3 regions of the Lysinibacillus sp. NPDC096418 genome follow, and region 2 is predicted to be linked to each of the others. Evidence: riboswitches for the same ligand, from Rfam matches in the RefSeq annotation. Region 2 holds a riboswitch; each other region holds the start of a gene.
The links. A riboswitch is a leader RNA that binds a small molecule or an ion and turns the genes downstream of it on or off. The one in region 2 is predicted to bind lysine.
Positions count from the first base shown of each region.

Region 1: linked by a shared signal. The riboswitch ahead of ACIQZG_RS23605 (transporter substrate-binding domain-containing protein) and the one ahead of ACIQZG_RS08925 (amino acid permease) in region 2 are both predicted to bind lysine.
Region 3: linked by a shared signal. The riboswitch ahead of ACIQZG_RS01635 (aspartate kinase) and the one ahead of ACIQZG_RS08925 (amino acid permease) in region 2 are both predicted to bind lysine.

Region 1 covers NZ_JBIWEY010000057.1:12,139-16,433, forward strand. Annotated here, with positions in the region: gene odhB (2-oxoglutarate dehydrogenase complex dihydrolipoyllysine-residue succinyltransferase) at 138-1,352, shown strand; lysine riboswitch at 1,552-1,737, shown strand; gene ACIQZG_RS23605 (transporter substrate-binding domain-containing protein) at 1,856-2,980, shown strand; gene ACIQZG_RS23610 (amino acid ABC transporter permease) at 3,063-3,788, shown strand; gene ACIQZG_RS23615 (amino acid ABC transporter ATP-binding protein) at 3,801-4,295, shown strand, end outside.
Region 2 covers NZ_JBIWEY010000007.1:140,876-145,170, forward strand. Annotated here, with positions in the region: gene ACIQZG_RS08920 (Nramp family divalent metal transporter) at 1-416, shown strand, start outside; gene ACIQZG_RS08925 (amino acid permease) at 601-2,064, opposite strand; lysine riboswitch at 2,149-2,326, opposite strand; gene ACIQZG_RS08930 (CynX/NimT family MFS transporter) at 2,503-3,708, shown strand; gene ACIQZG_RS08935 (nitric oxide synthase oxygenase) at 3,760-4,295, opposite strand, start outside.
Region 3 covers NZ_JBIWEY010000001.1:340,789-345,083, reverse strand. Annotated here, with positions in the region: gene uvrC (excinuclease ABC subunit UvrC) at 1-1,710, shown strand, start outside; lysine riboswitch at 1,761-1,939, shown strand; gene ACIQZG_RS01635 (aspartate kinase) at 2,044-3,270, shown strand; gene ACIQZG_RS01630 (methyl-accepting chemotaxis protein) at 3,458-4,295, shown strand, end outside.

The sequences.
Region 1 (4,295 bases), on a different contig from region 2:
TTTCCTTTACTGACTACAAAGCAGCAGGAGCAATTACGTTGAAACAATTTTGATATAACTATGGCATGTAAGGCTATAAGTATGGTAGCCTTACATGTGAAATAAGATGTTTGTAAACATCAAAGGAGGAAATGAAAGTGGCTGAAATTAAAGTCCCTGAATTAGCAGAATCGATTACAGAAGGTAGCATCGCTCAATGGGTTAAAAAAGTGGGCGACCGTGTAGAAAAAGGTGAGTTCATCGTTGAACTTGAAACTGATAAAGTAAATGCAGAAATCATTTCTGAAGAAGCTGGTGTGTTAACACAAATTCTTGCTGGCGAAGGTGATACTGTTCTTGTAGGACAAGTAATCGCAGTTGTAGAGGCTGGCGAAGGTGCAGCACCTGCTCCAGCAGCAGCAGTTGAAGCTGTGGCAGTTCCAACTCCACAAGCAGCACCTGCACCAGTAGTAGAAGAAACTTCTGGTGAACGCGTTATCGCTTCTCCAGCGGCACGCAAGCTTGCTCGTGAAAAAGGGATTGACCTTGCAGCTGTATCTCCTGTAGATCCACAAGGTCGTGTACGTGTACAAGACGTAGCGGCACACGGAACTGCACCAGTAGTAGCAGCACCAGTAGCAGCAGCTCCTAAAGCGGTCGTTGCAGTTGACGAATCACGTGTAACGGTTGAAAAAATGAGCCGTCGTCGTCAAACAATTGCAAAACGTCTATTAGAAGTTAAACAATCAACAGCTATGTTAACTACTTTCAACGAAGTCGATATGACAAATGTGATGGCACTTCGCTCTCGTAAAAAAGACCAGTTCTTTGAATCAACAGGTTCTAAACTTGGTTTCATGTCATTCTTCACAAAAGCAGTAGTTGCAGCTCTTAAAAAATATCCATACGTGAACGCTCAAATTGTTGGCGATGAAATCCACTTAAACAACTTCTTTGATATTGGTGTAGCAGTATCTACTGAAGAAGGACTAGTTGTACCAGTTGTACGCGATGCTGACCGTAAAAACTTCTCTGAAATTGAAAACTCAATTGCAGACTTAGCGAAAAAAGCACGCGACAAAAAATTAGGTCTAAATGACTTATCTGGTGGCTCATTCACAATCACAAATGGTGGTGTATTCGGTTCATTAATGTCAACACCAATTATGAACGGTACACAAGCAGCTATCCTTGGTATGCACTCAATCAAAAAACGTCCAGTTGAAGTTGACGGTGAGGTTGCAATCCGTCCAATGATGTACTTAGCATTATCTTATGACCACCGTATTATCGATGGTAAAGATTCTGTAGGTTTCTTAAAAACAGTTAAAGAGCTTCTTGAAAACCCAGAAGATTTATTATTGAATTCATAATTTTAAGTTACGAAAGTGCTACGAGACAAACTTGTTTCGTAGCACTTTTTTTGTACTAAGACTTTTATGATAGGAAAATCTAAATGGATTCTTGCTATTAAATTTAAAAAAGTCAGAAAAATGATGAAATTATCTTGACTAAAAGTGTGATGCTATAGTAGTATCTATTTATCAATTAAATATTTTCACCTCACGTTCTATGTGAGGTAGAGGCGCGATATTTATTAGTTCATTGTTGAGTATAAGCAAGCGTAGACGCAATGGAGAAGGAAATGTCGCCGAAGTATAAAAGGAGCTCGTACTTTTATACTGGGTCTGCAATTAATAGTTGCAGGACTGTCCTAGTAAATCTAATTCCAGTTTACTAGGTTGTGCTATCTCGGAAACATGGAAGTTATAGTGAGGATTTGGGCAACTGCTGATAACGTACGACCTAAGTTCTAAACTTAGGTCGTTTTTTTCATACAGTTGTCTTATTTTTTTACAGAAAAGGAGAAGATTTCATGAAGAGAAAATGGTTATTATTCATGTTAACAGTAATGACTGCCATTATGTTAGCTGCCTGTGGCACTAGTGACAAAAAAGAAGAAACGGCAGGTGGAAGTGCTACAACTAAAGAAGGGGGCGAGCTTCGAATTGGGATGGAAGCTGGTTACCCGCCATTTAACTGGACGCAACAAGATGATTCAAATGGAGCAGTGAAAATTGCAGACAATGCTGAATATGCAGGTGGGTATGATATTCAAATGGCTAAAAAAATAGCTGAGGGTTTAGGGAAAGAATTAGTAATTGTTAAAATGGAGTGGGATGGTTTAGTACCAGCACTTCAATCAAAAAAAATTGATGCCATTATAGCAGGGATGTCTCCAACAGAAAATCGTAAAAAAACGATTGACTTCACAGAAAACTATTATACATCTGATTTCGTAATGGTTATTAAAAAAGGCAGTAAATATGAATCAGCTGAATCAATTCAAGACTTTTCAGGAGCTAAAATTACTTCTCAGTTAAACACTTCTAACTATGATGTTATCGATCAAATCCAAGGAGTTAAGAAACAAACAGCAATGGAAAGCTTTCCTGCAATGCGTGTAGCATTAGAAGCAGGGAAAATCGATGGTTACGTAGCGGAACGTCCAGAAGGAATTTCTGCACAAGCTGCTAATGACAAATTCACGTTTGTGTCATTTGAAGATTTCGGAATCATTGTGAAAAAAGGCAGTAAATATGAAGATGCAACATCAATGCAAGATTTCTCAGGTGCTAATGTAACAGCACAGTTAAACACTTCTAATTACGATGTAATCGATCAATTCGATGGCGTTAACAAACAAACAGCAATGGAGAGCTTCTCTGCGATGCGTGAAGCATTAGAAGCTGGAGAAATTGATGCATACGTTGCTCCACGTTCTGAAGGAATGTCAGCACAAGGTGTCAACGATAACTTTAAGTTCATATCATTTGGTAAAGGTTTTGATACTGATATTGCTAATACTTCTATTGCCGTTGGTATTCGTAAAGGTGATACGAATCTAGAAAAAATCAATGGAATACTAAAAGGTATTTCTGAGGACGATCGTCAAAAAATTATGGAAGAAGCGATTCTTCAACAACCGGCAGCACAGTAATACAATTTGCACGGACTATATGTATAGTCCGTGTTAGTTTTATAAATGAACAAGCAATTGTTGCGTTTTTAGGGGGAACAGCATGAGTATAGAATGGATTCTTTCAATTATAGAAAACAACTGGCAGATGTTTTTACGAGGGGCGTATTATACGTTATTAATATCTATTATTAGTACAATTATTGGTGCATTTATCGGATTTTTCATTGGAATTATGCATACCATTCCAACACGTAAAAAGAACGTAAAGCATTATGTTTTAAAGCTTTTTAATTTTATACTGAAATGTTACGTTGAATTTTTCCGTGGTACACCAATGATTGTACAGGCAATGGTAGTTTACTACGGATTAGATATGGCATTTGGTATTGATATGCACTTTATTACTGCTGGTATTTTAGTAGTTTCACTTAATACAGGAGCGTATATGGCTGAAATTGTTCGAGGTGGTATAGTATCCATCGATAAAGGACAATACGAAGCTGCTTCTGCAATAGGTATGAATCATTTGCAGATAATGATTCACGTAGTATTACCACAAGTTGCACGTAACATTTTACCTGCTACGGGTAATCAGTTAATTATGAACATTAAAGATACAGCGGTATTAAGTGTTATCGGCGTAACAGAATTATTCTTCCAAACAAAGTCGATTTCGGGTAATAACTTCCGTTACTTTGAATCATTTTTTGTAGCGTGTGTACTGTACTTCATCATGACATTTACAGCTTCACGCATTTTACTGTATGTAGAAAAACGACTTGATGGACCAGATGCTTATAAAAAAGAACAAAAAGAAATTATATAGGGGGACGAACAAATGGCAGTCATTCAAATTGAACATTTAAGTAAATCATTTGGCCGTAACCAAGTGTTAAAGGATGTGAATTTCCAAGTCCAAAAAGGGGAAGTAGTTTGTCTGATTGGCTCGTCAGGCTCTGGAAAATCGACACTTTTACGATGCATCAACTTACTCGAAACGCCAAGTGGTGGAAGAATCATTTATAAAGGTGAAAATATATTAGATGAAAAGCACAATATTCAAGAATATCGTACTCATTTAGGAATGGTATTTCAACAGTTTAATTTATTCAATAACCATAATGTCTTGAAAAATTGTACAGTTGGACAAGTGAAAGTATTGAAGCGTTCAAAAGAAGAATCTGAAAAAGTAGCGTTGAAATATTTAGAAGTTGTAGGTATGTCTCAGTTTGTCAACGCGAAGCCTCGACAGTTATCTGGTGGTCAAAAACAGCGTGTTGCAATTGCGCGTGCATTGTCCATGAATCCAGAAGTAATGCTATTTGATGAACCG
Region 2 (4,295 bases):
TAGCATTTAATGGACTACGTGATGCACTAGGTCCGATGGCTGCTATTTCATTTGGACTCGGGCTACTGATCGCTGGTTTGGCAAGTTCTTCTGTGGGTACGCTAGCTGGAGATGTTGTCATGCAGGGATTTATCAGAAGACGAATTCCACTTTATTTACGTCGTGCCATTACAATGATTCCACCACTTGCCATAATTGCATCTGGTGTAAATGCAACTCATGCACTTGTCTTAAGTCAAGTGATCTTGTCATTCGGGATAGCCTTTGCTCTTGTCCCCCTTGTCATGTTTACGAGTAAAAAAGAAATTATGGGTGGCCTAGTGAATCATAAAATCACTTCCATTCTCGGCTGGATTGTCGTAGCAATTGTTGTTAGCTTGAATATTTATCTGCTTTGGCAGACGATTTTTGCATAACAAATGCGCTAAAGCGCTCGTTTACATCCGACAGCTACTTGCGAAAGTAAACGCTTCACCACTTTCGCTCGAGGATGTAGTGCTTTAGCCTAGACGGCGACAATGCCCTAGGTTATCCAAAAATAAAAAATCTATAGTTTCCTTAACAATAAAAAACGAGGTGCGTAGGTGCACCTCGTTCTCTTTATTTCTCCACAGTTAAATCACAATTTTTCAGTGGAACAATTTTTGTTTTATTTTTTATTTTATAGCCAAACCAAAGCGCTAAAAACAGTGGAATACCAATGTATGATACAAGCACACCATACCAGTCAATTGTTCCTCCCACAAAGGCTGTGTAGTTCTGACCTAAAACAACAATCATACATACCGTAAAGGCGAATAACGGACCAAACGGGAATAATTTCGATTTATACGGCAGTAATTTTAGATCCAAACCTTGTGCCTCAAATGCTTTACGGAAACGATAGTGACTTATCGCAATTCCAAGCCATGCAATGAAGCCTGACATACCAGAAGCGTTCAGTAACCACATATAGACAACGCCATCACCAAAGAATGAGGCAAGAAACGCTAAACTTCCTACTGCTAATGTCACTAGTAACGCATAAATAGGAATACCACGACGGCTAAGTTTCATGAAAATTTTCGGTGCATGCCCATCTACTGCAAGATTCCATAGCATACGTGACGCTGCGTAAAGCCCTGAGTTACCTGCCGAAAGCATCGCCGTTAAAATAATCGCATTCATAAATGAAGCGGCGAAAGCAATACCTAAGCGGTCGAATACTAATGTAAACGGTGATACAGCAATATCTTCAGATAGTAAACGCTCATCTGTAAATGGAATCAACATCCCGATTGCAGCAATCGCTAAAATATAGAATAAAATAATACGCCAGAAAACTGATTTTACAGCCTTTGGAATGTTTTTACCTGGGTCATCTGTTTCACCAGCCGTAACCCCTAATAATTCTGTCCCTTGGAACGAGAAACCTGCTGCCAAGAAGATACCGAATGTCGCTAAGAAACCACCATGGAACGGCCCATCACTAATGAAGAAATTCGTAAAGCCTACCGGAGCTTGTCCACCTAAAATACCGAAAATCATTAGTATGCTGACGATGATGAATACTATTACCGTTGCGACTTTAATCATCGAAAACCAATATTCACTTTCACCATAGCTTTTTACAGATAATAAGTTAAATGTTAAAACAATTGCAATGAACATGACTGTCCATAATGCAGAAGAGCTATCTGGGAACCAATATTTCATAATAAGCGATACAGCTGCAATTTCTGCTGCAATTGTAATTGCCCAGTTATACCAGTAGTTCCAGCCAAGTGCGAAGCCCAATGCTGGATCGACAAATTTTGTAGCATACGTACTAAATGAACCCGAGGATGGCATATATGCGGCCATCTCACCTAGACTTGTCATTAAGAAGTACACCATGACCCCGATTAATGCATAGGCTAGTAGCGCACCCCCAGGACCTGCCTGAGCTATTGCACCACCACTTGCTAAAAATAGCCCTGTACCAATTGTTCCACCAAGAGAAATCATAGTGATATGACGACTTTTCAATTCTTTTTTCAGTTTCGGAGCTTTATTCCCTAACTGATTTACTTTTATCTCACTCACGTTATTTGCTTCCTTCCTTTTTAGAGGCAAAAAAACACCATCACAACACGATGCGATGGCTAAGTAGAATTCCTCTGTTCTTTAAAACTCGATAGCACAACACGTCGATCAAAACGTGACAGTTCTGTTCCTTTCGGAGACAGCCCCAGCATGAAGTTTTCAAGTCCCTTCACACTTCGGCGATATTTCCTTTCAGCTAATTTCATTAATGCTTGTCATTTCCATTAGCATACTCTTAAATAACGCGACCTCTACCTCAATACAAACATGAGGCATTAATTTATTAAATTTATGATGTATAAATCTTAACATATACCAATATACATTTCAATGCACATAATAATATTCAGTATTTTGTGAACTTTCTACCATTTTTTTTAGTATGATAAAATGATATAGTGATTCGAATTATAACTTTTAATTCAGGAGGTCTTAACTTTGACGACTCATGAACACTCTACTTATTCTAGTAAAAAAATAAGCTGGACAGGTACGACATTATTACTTGTCATTGGTATTATATTTATAGCCTCTACTTTACGTATGCCACTAACTGCCGTTGGTCCATCAATTTCCTTCATTCGCGAAGGACTTGGTATATCTAATGTATTGGCAGGCTTTTTAACGACCATCCCATTGCTGGCCTTTGCAGTGGTGTCACCATTTGCACCTGTTGTGGCACGCAAACTTGGACTAGAATTAACATTACTATTATCAACAATTTTGCTGGCGCTTGGTATCGTATTGCGCTCACTTGGTACAACGGAATTACTTGTATTCGGAACGATACTTATTGGCGTTGCAATCTCTTTTGGGAATGTACTAATTCCAGGCCTTCTAAAATTGAAATTTCCTTATCACGTCGGTTTACTAATGGCTTGCTTCACAATGTCAATGAACCTTTCCGCAGGTATTGGAGCGGGTATTAGTTATCCGATTGCTAATTCATCATTTGGCTGGCAAGGAGCGCTCGCACTATCTATTGTCCTTGTTGTCATCACAATACTTATTTGGATTCCACAATTGAAGTTCAATAATCCTGAATCCACTGTTGCTACTACGAACGCTCGTATCCCATTGTGGAAATCCCCAGTAACTTGGGCAGTAACTGGCGCCATGGGCTTACAATCTCTACTATTTTACACAACTGCTGCTTGGATTCCTGAAATCTATATAGCTCAAGGCTTACCAGCAGAGCGTGCTGGATGGATGTTCTCAGCAATGCAGTTCTCACAAATTCCAATGGCTATTCTTACACCTATTTTCGCTAGTAAAATGAAATCTCAACGCCCACTCGTAATAATTTTTACAGCGTTTTATTTAATTGGCTTTATCGGTCTAGTCATGGAGTGGACAAGTTTGGCTGTTCTTTGGATGGTATTTTTAGGACTAGCTGGCGGTGCTTCGTTCGCACTGGCTATGATGTTATTTACATTACGAACGCGTACAGCCTACGAAGCTGCTGATTTATCAGGCTTTGCACAGTCTGCCGGCTATTTACTTGCTGCCTCTGGTCCTATATTATTTGGCTATTTACACGATCTACTCGGCGGCTGGGACATTGCAGGCTGGCTATTTATTGTTGTGGTGTTATTACTATTTGCAAGTGCTATGAGGGCTTCCAAAAATGAATATGTGAATTAGTTAGTTATAAAAAGGCATCTCATCTATATTACGATGAGATGCCTTTTTTACTTAATAGGGTGGCTTTTGGTAGAAATAATTTGGTGTGTTGTACACATTCACATACGGTTTGTGAAAAATATGCGTTGCTGCTGGCGATAACGGTGGAATAAGCCAACTCCAGTTCCCAGTAAATTCACGCCCTGCAGTAGCCTCAGCCTCCTCAAATAGCTTAAATTGCTGTGCTGCTGTGTGGTGATCGACAATGCTCACACCGTCTTCTTTAAAGGAATGCAACACGGCAATGTTAAGCTCTACAAGTGCACGGTCTTTCCAAAGTGATGCTTGCTTTGTTGTATCAAGCCCGAAAATGTTAGCTATAGCTGGAAGTATATCGTAGCGGTCATGATCGGCTAAATTGCGTGCACCTATTTCTGTACCCATATACCAACCATTAAAAGGTGCTGCCTGAAAATCGATACCCGCCATTTGGATGCGCATGCTCGAAATAATCGGCACTGCATACCATTTCATACCCAGTGCATCAACTTCCTCACGCTCAGGATGACGAATTGGCACTTCTAATATGGACTCCTGTGGAATTGAAA
Region 3 (4,295 bases), on a different contig from region 2:
ATTATTTATGTCGGTAAAGCCAAGGTGCTCAAAAATCGTGTACGCTCGTATTTTACTGGCACACATGAGGGGAAAACACAACGACTTGTCAGTGAAATTGAGGACTTTGAATATATTGTCACATCGTCTAATATAGAAGCACTTATTCTAGAGCTGAATCTCATTAAATTACATGATCCGAAGTATAACATCATGTTAACGGATGATAAAACGTACCCGTATTTAAAAATTACGAATGAAAAATATCCACGTTTGATCACAACTCGTAAAGTCAAAAAAGATAAGGCGAAATATTTCGGGCCCTATCCAAATGCCTATGCAGCGAGTGAAACGAAAAAATTGCTCGACCGTTTATATCCGCTTCGCAAATGTGTGCAGCTACCGTCAAAGGTTTGCTTATATTATCATATGGGGCAATGCTTAGCGCCTTGTGTGAAGGACATTGAGCAGCAAGTGTTTACGGATATGATAGAGGAAATGACGAAGTTTTTAAATGGCGGTGTCGAGACAGTAAAAAAAGAACTTGAAGAGAAAATGCTTGCAGCTGCGGAAAACTTGGAGTTTGAACGAGCAAAGGAATTTCGTGACCAAATCACCCATATCGAGACAGTAATGCAGAAACAGAAAATTGTTTCTAGCGATACGACGAACCGTGATGTATTTGGCTATGCAGTTGAAAAAGGTTGGATGTGTGTGCAAGTATTTTTTGTTCGTCAAGGTAAACTTATCGAACGTGACGTTTCTATTTTCCCGATTTACAGAGATGCGGAGGAAGAGTTTTTAACGTTTGTCGGTCGATTTTATGAAAAGCCGGAGCACATCAAGCCAAAAGAAATCTTCGTTCCGCAGGCAATTGATGAAGCTATATTAACAGAATTACTTGAGGTAAAGGTACTAACACCAAAGCGTGGGCAGAAAAAAGAGCTTGTCGATTTAGCAACTAAAAATGCAGAAATCGCGGTAATGGCGAAATTCCAACTCATTGAGCGACAAGAAGAACGCACTATTGGCGCTTGTGAGGCACTAGGTGAGGCGATGGGGATTGCTACGCCGTTACGTATTGAAGCATTTGATAATAGCCATATGCATGGAACGGATGCTGTGTCGGCAATGGTCGTTTTTATTGATGGTAAGCCAGCCAAGAAGGAATATCGTAAATACAAAACACGAACTGCTGCCAAACATGATGATTACGGAGCAATGCAAGAAGTTATTCGCCGTCGTTATACACGTGTGCTTAAAGAAAATCTACCACTGCCAGATTTAGTGCTAGTTGATGGTGGGAAAGGGCAAATAGAAGTTGCTCGGGAAGTATTAGAAGATGAACTCGGTTTATCGATTCCAATTGCCGGTTTAGCAAAAGACGATAAGCATAATACGTCTCAACTATTATTTGGTGAGCCACCTGAGGTTATTGCATTGAAAAGAACAAGTGATGGATTTTATTTACTGCAACGTATTCAAGATGAGGTGCATCGATTTGCCATTACGTTTTTACGCCAGCAACATGAAAAGCATGCTATTCAGTCTGTACTTGATGAGATTGAAGGTGTTGGACCAAAGCGCAAACAACAGCTACTCAAACATTTTGGCTCGGTCAAGAAAATCCGTGAAGCTAGTGAGCTTGAGCTTCAAGAAGCAGGTATGCCTGTTAACCTAGCAAGTAACATATATGCGTATTTTCAGCAGGAAGCATTGTCAAAGGAATAGACATGTGCTAAGGTAAGGTCAATTAAATAATTTAAATAGTCACTATTTTTAGTGATGATAGAGGTGCAAGATTCAATAGTAGCTCATTAGAGGATGAACAAATCCGTTGATAATGTGTGAAAGGGGAGCTTGCCGAAGTAGGACATCGTTGTTTCCGATGTCGTGCTGGTTTTGCATTTAAGAGATGTAAGACTGTCGAATCTTTACGTTTCGGAGAGCTATCACACATGAGCAAGCTTTTTATTTGTACATGTTGCAGGCAGCTATTCACGCTATGTGAAGGCTGCCTTTTTTTCGTTCAAACGAATCAATAATATGGAGGAGGAATGGCAGATGGGAAGTATCGTATTGAAATTTGGTGGGCCAGCGACGGCATCAACGGAACGTATACAAGAAGTAGCGAAAAAAGTAATTGCTGAAAAAAATCGTGGTTTTGATGTTGTTGTGGTGACAGCGGCAATGGGACGTACGACAAAGGATTTAACAAGAATGGCGAGAGAGTTATCAGATGATGTGTCGAAGCGTGAGCTAGATGTATTGTTATCAACTAGCTCACAATTAACGAGTGCGTTATTTGCGATGGCACTCATGGAATCAGGCTATGATGCTGTGTCATTAACAGGTTGGCAAGCTGGCGTGCAGACGGATGCTGTTCATCATAATGCACGCATTGAAAACATTGATGTAAAAAGAATTGAAGAACATTTTATTCAAGGCAAAATTGTAGTTGTTGCCGGTGAACAAGGGATTGATGAAGAGCAGAATATTACGACGCTTGGGAAGGGCGGAGCTGAAACGACGGCGATTGCGATTGCCGCGGCCCTTAAATCTGAACGAGTAGATATTTATACGAATGTAGATGGTGTGTATACAGCTGACCCAAGCTACATACCAGCCGCACAAAAATTAAAAGAAATTTCTTATGATGAAATGTTAGAGCTGTCCAATCTAGGCTCGCATATTTTACATCCACGGGCTGTGGAGCTAGCGAAAAAATTCCAAATGCCTGTAATTATTCGCTCAAGTGTAATGGACGTAGAAGGTACTATATTAAAGGAGGAAGTTGAAATGGAGAAAAACTTAATAGTACGTGGGGTGGCCTTTGAATCAGATATTATCCGTTTGACGGTTGGATATGATGCCTATTCTGACGCTTCTTTAGCGGATATGTTTACGACACTTGCAGAAAACCACATTAATGTCGATATCATTGTACAAGCAATTATTGATGGCGTAAAACCGTCTGTGTCATTTTCAATTATGAAAGACGAATTTGCAGAAACTCTACGCGTGCTTGAGGATAGTAAATTATCGCTAGGTTTTAGTTTTGCTGATTTTGAAGTAGGTTTATCGAAAGTATCTATTATCGGCTCAGGAATGGCATCGAATCCTGGGGTTGCAGCCCGCATGTTCGATCGTTTACGCCGTGAAGACATTCCTGTAAAGATGGTGAGTACATCAGAAATTAAAGTATCTGTCGTTGTGCTACAAGATGATATGATTCGTGCTGCAAATGCATTACATGAGGAATTCAATTTAGAAGAAGCGCTACATGCATAACGTTAAAGCTATTATTTCCTCAAACGGAATAATAGCTTTTTATATTTGAAAAATTCGTGAAATACTAAATTTTACGATAAAAAAATAGTTTGTCCATTTTTGTTGGGCTATAATGACAATATGTATCATTTTGGAAGAACGTAGAATAAATATTCAGCAGCTAAGAAATTATTATAGGAGGGATAGTGTGGCGTTATTTAGCGTGTTTCATAAACCTGTGCAAGAAGCAGTAGAGAGTAATCATAATGAAGAGTTACAACTATTGAAAAGACGAGTATTGGAATTAGAAATCGATCAAGAAATAGTCGATATTAAAAATGCTATTTTAGACTTTGTATTAGCCCATATGGAATTAATTAATTTTCAAACGGCCTTAAAAGTTCTTGATGTATCTCGTAGTGTAGGCGATATTTCGGCGATGAGTGAAGAAATGTCATCGAATTCAGAGGAAATGCTGGCAGTTGAACAAAACGTCAATCGTAACATTCAGCAAATCAAAAGCCATTCCATCCAGCTAGTTGAAGAAATGGAAGCTTCAATTGCTAAAGGGGAAACCGTTCAAAAATTATTAGGGAATGGGGCTAGCTCCACCGAGGATTTGAAAAATGAACTCAACAAAATGAATACTATAGGTTTGAGTGTGACAAGTATTGCCGATCAAACTCAACTCCTGTCATTAAATGCATCGATTGAAGCGGCACGAGCGGGCGAGCATGGCAAGGGCTTTAGTGTTGTCGCAATGGAAGTGGGGAAACTAGCGAGTAGCTCAAAAGATTCATTAGCGGGGATGACGTCAATTCGCCAAATAATCGATGAAAAAACAAATCATACGACAGAGAATATAAAGCAAGTCGAACATTATTTTGTGGATTATTTAAGTAGTATGAAGCAAAATATTTCAAATCTAGCAGAAATGAGTAAGAATATTGAAGAAGCTGCTTACGGTATTCAACAAATGACTGAAGCCTCTGAAGAGAATGTCATAGCAGTGGATCGTTTAGCACAAACGACAACAACACTATCTC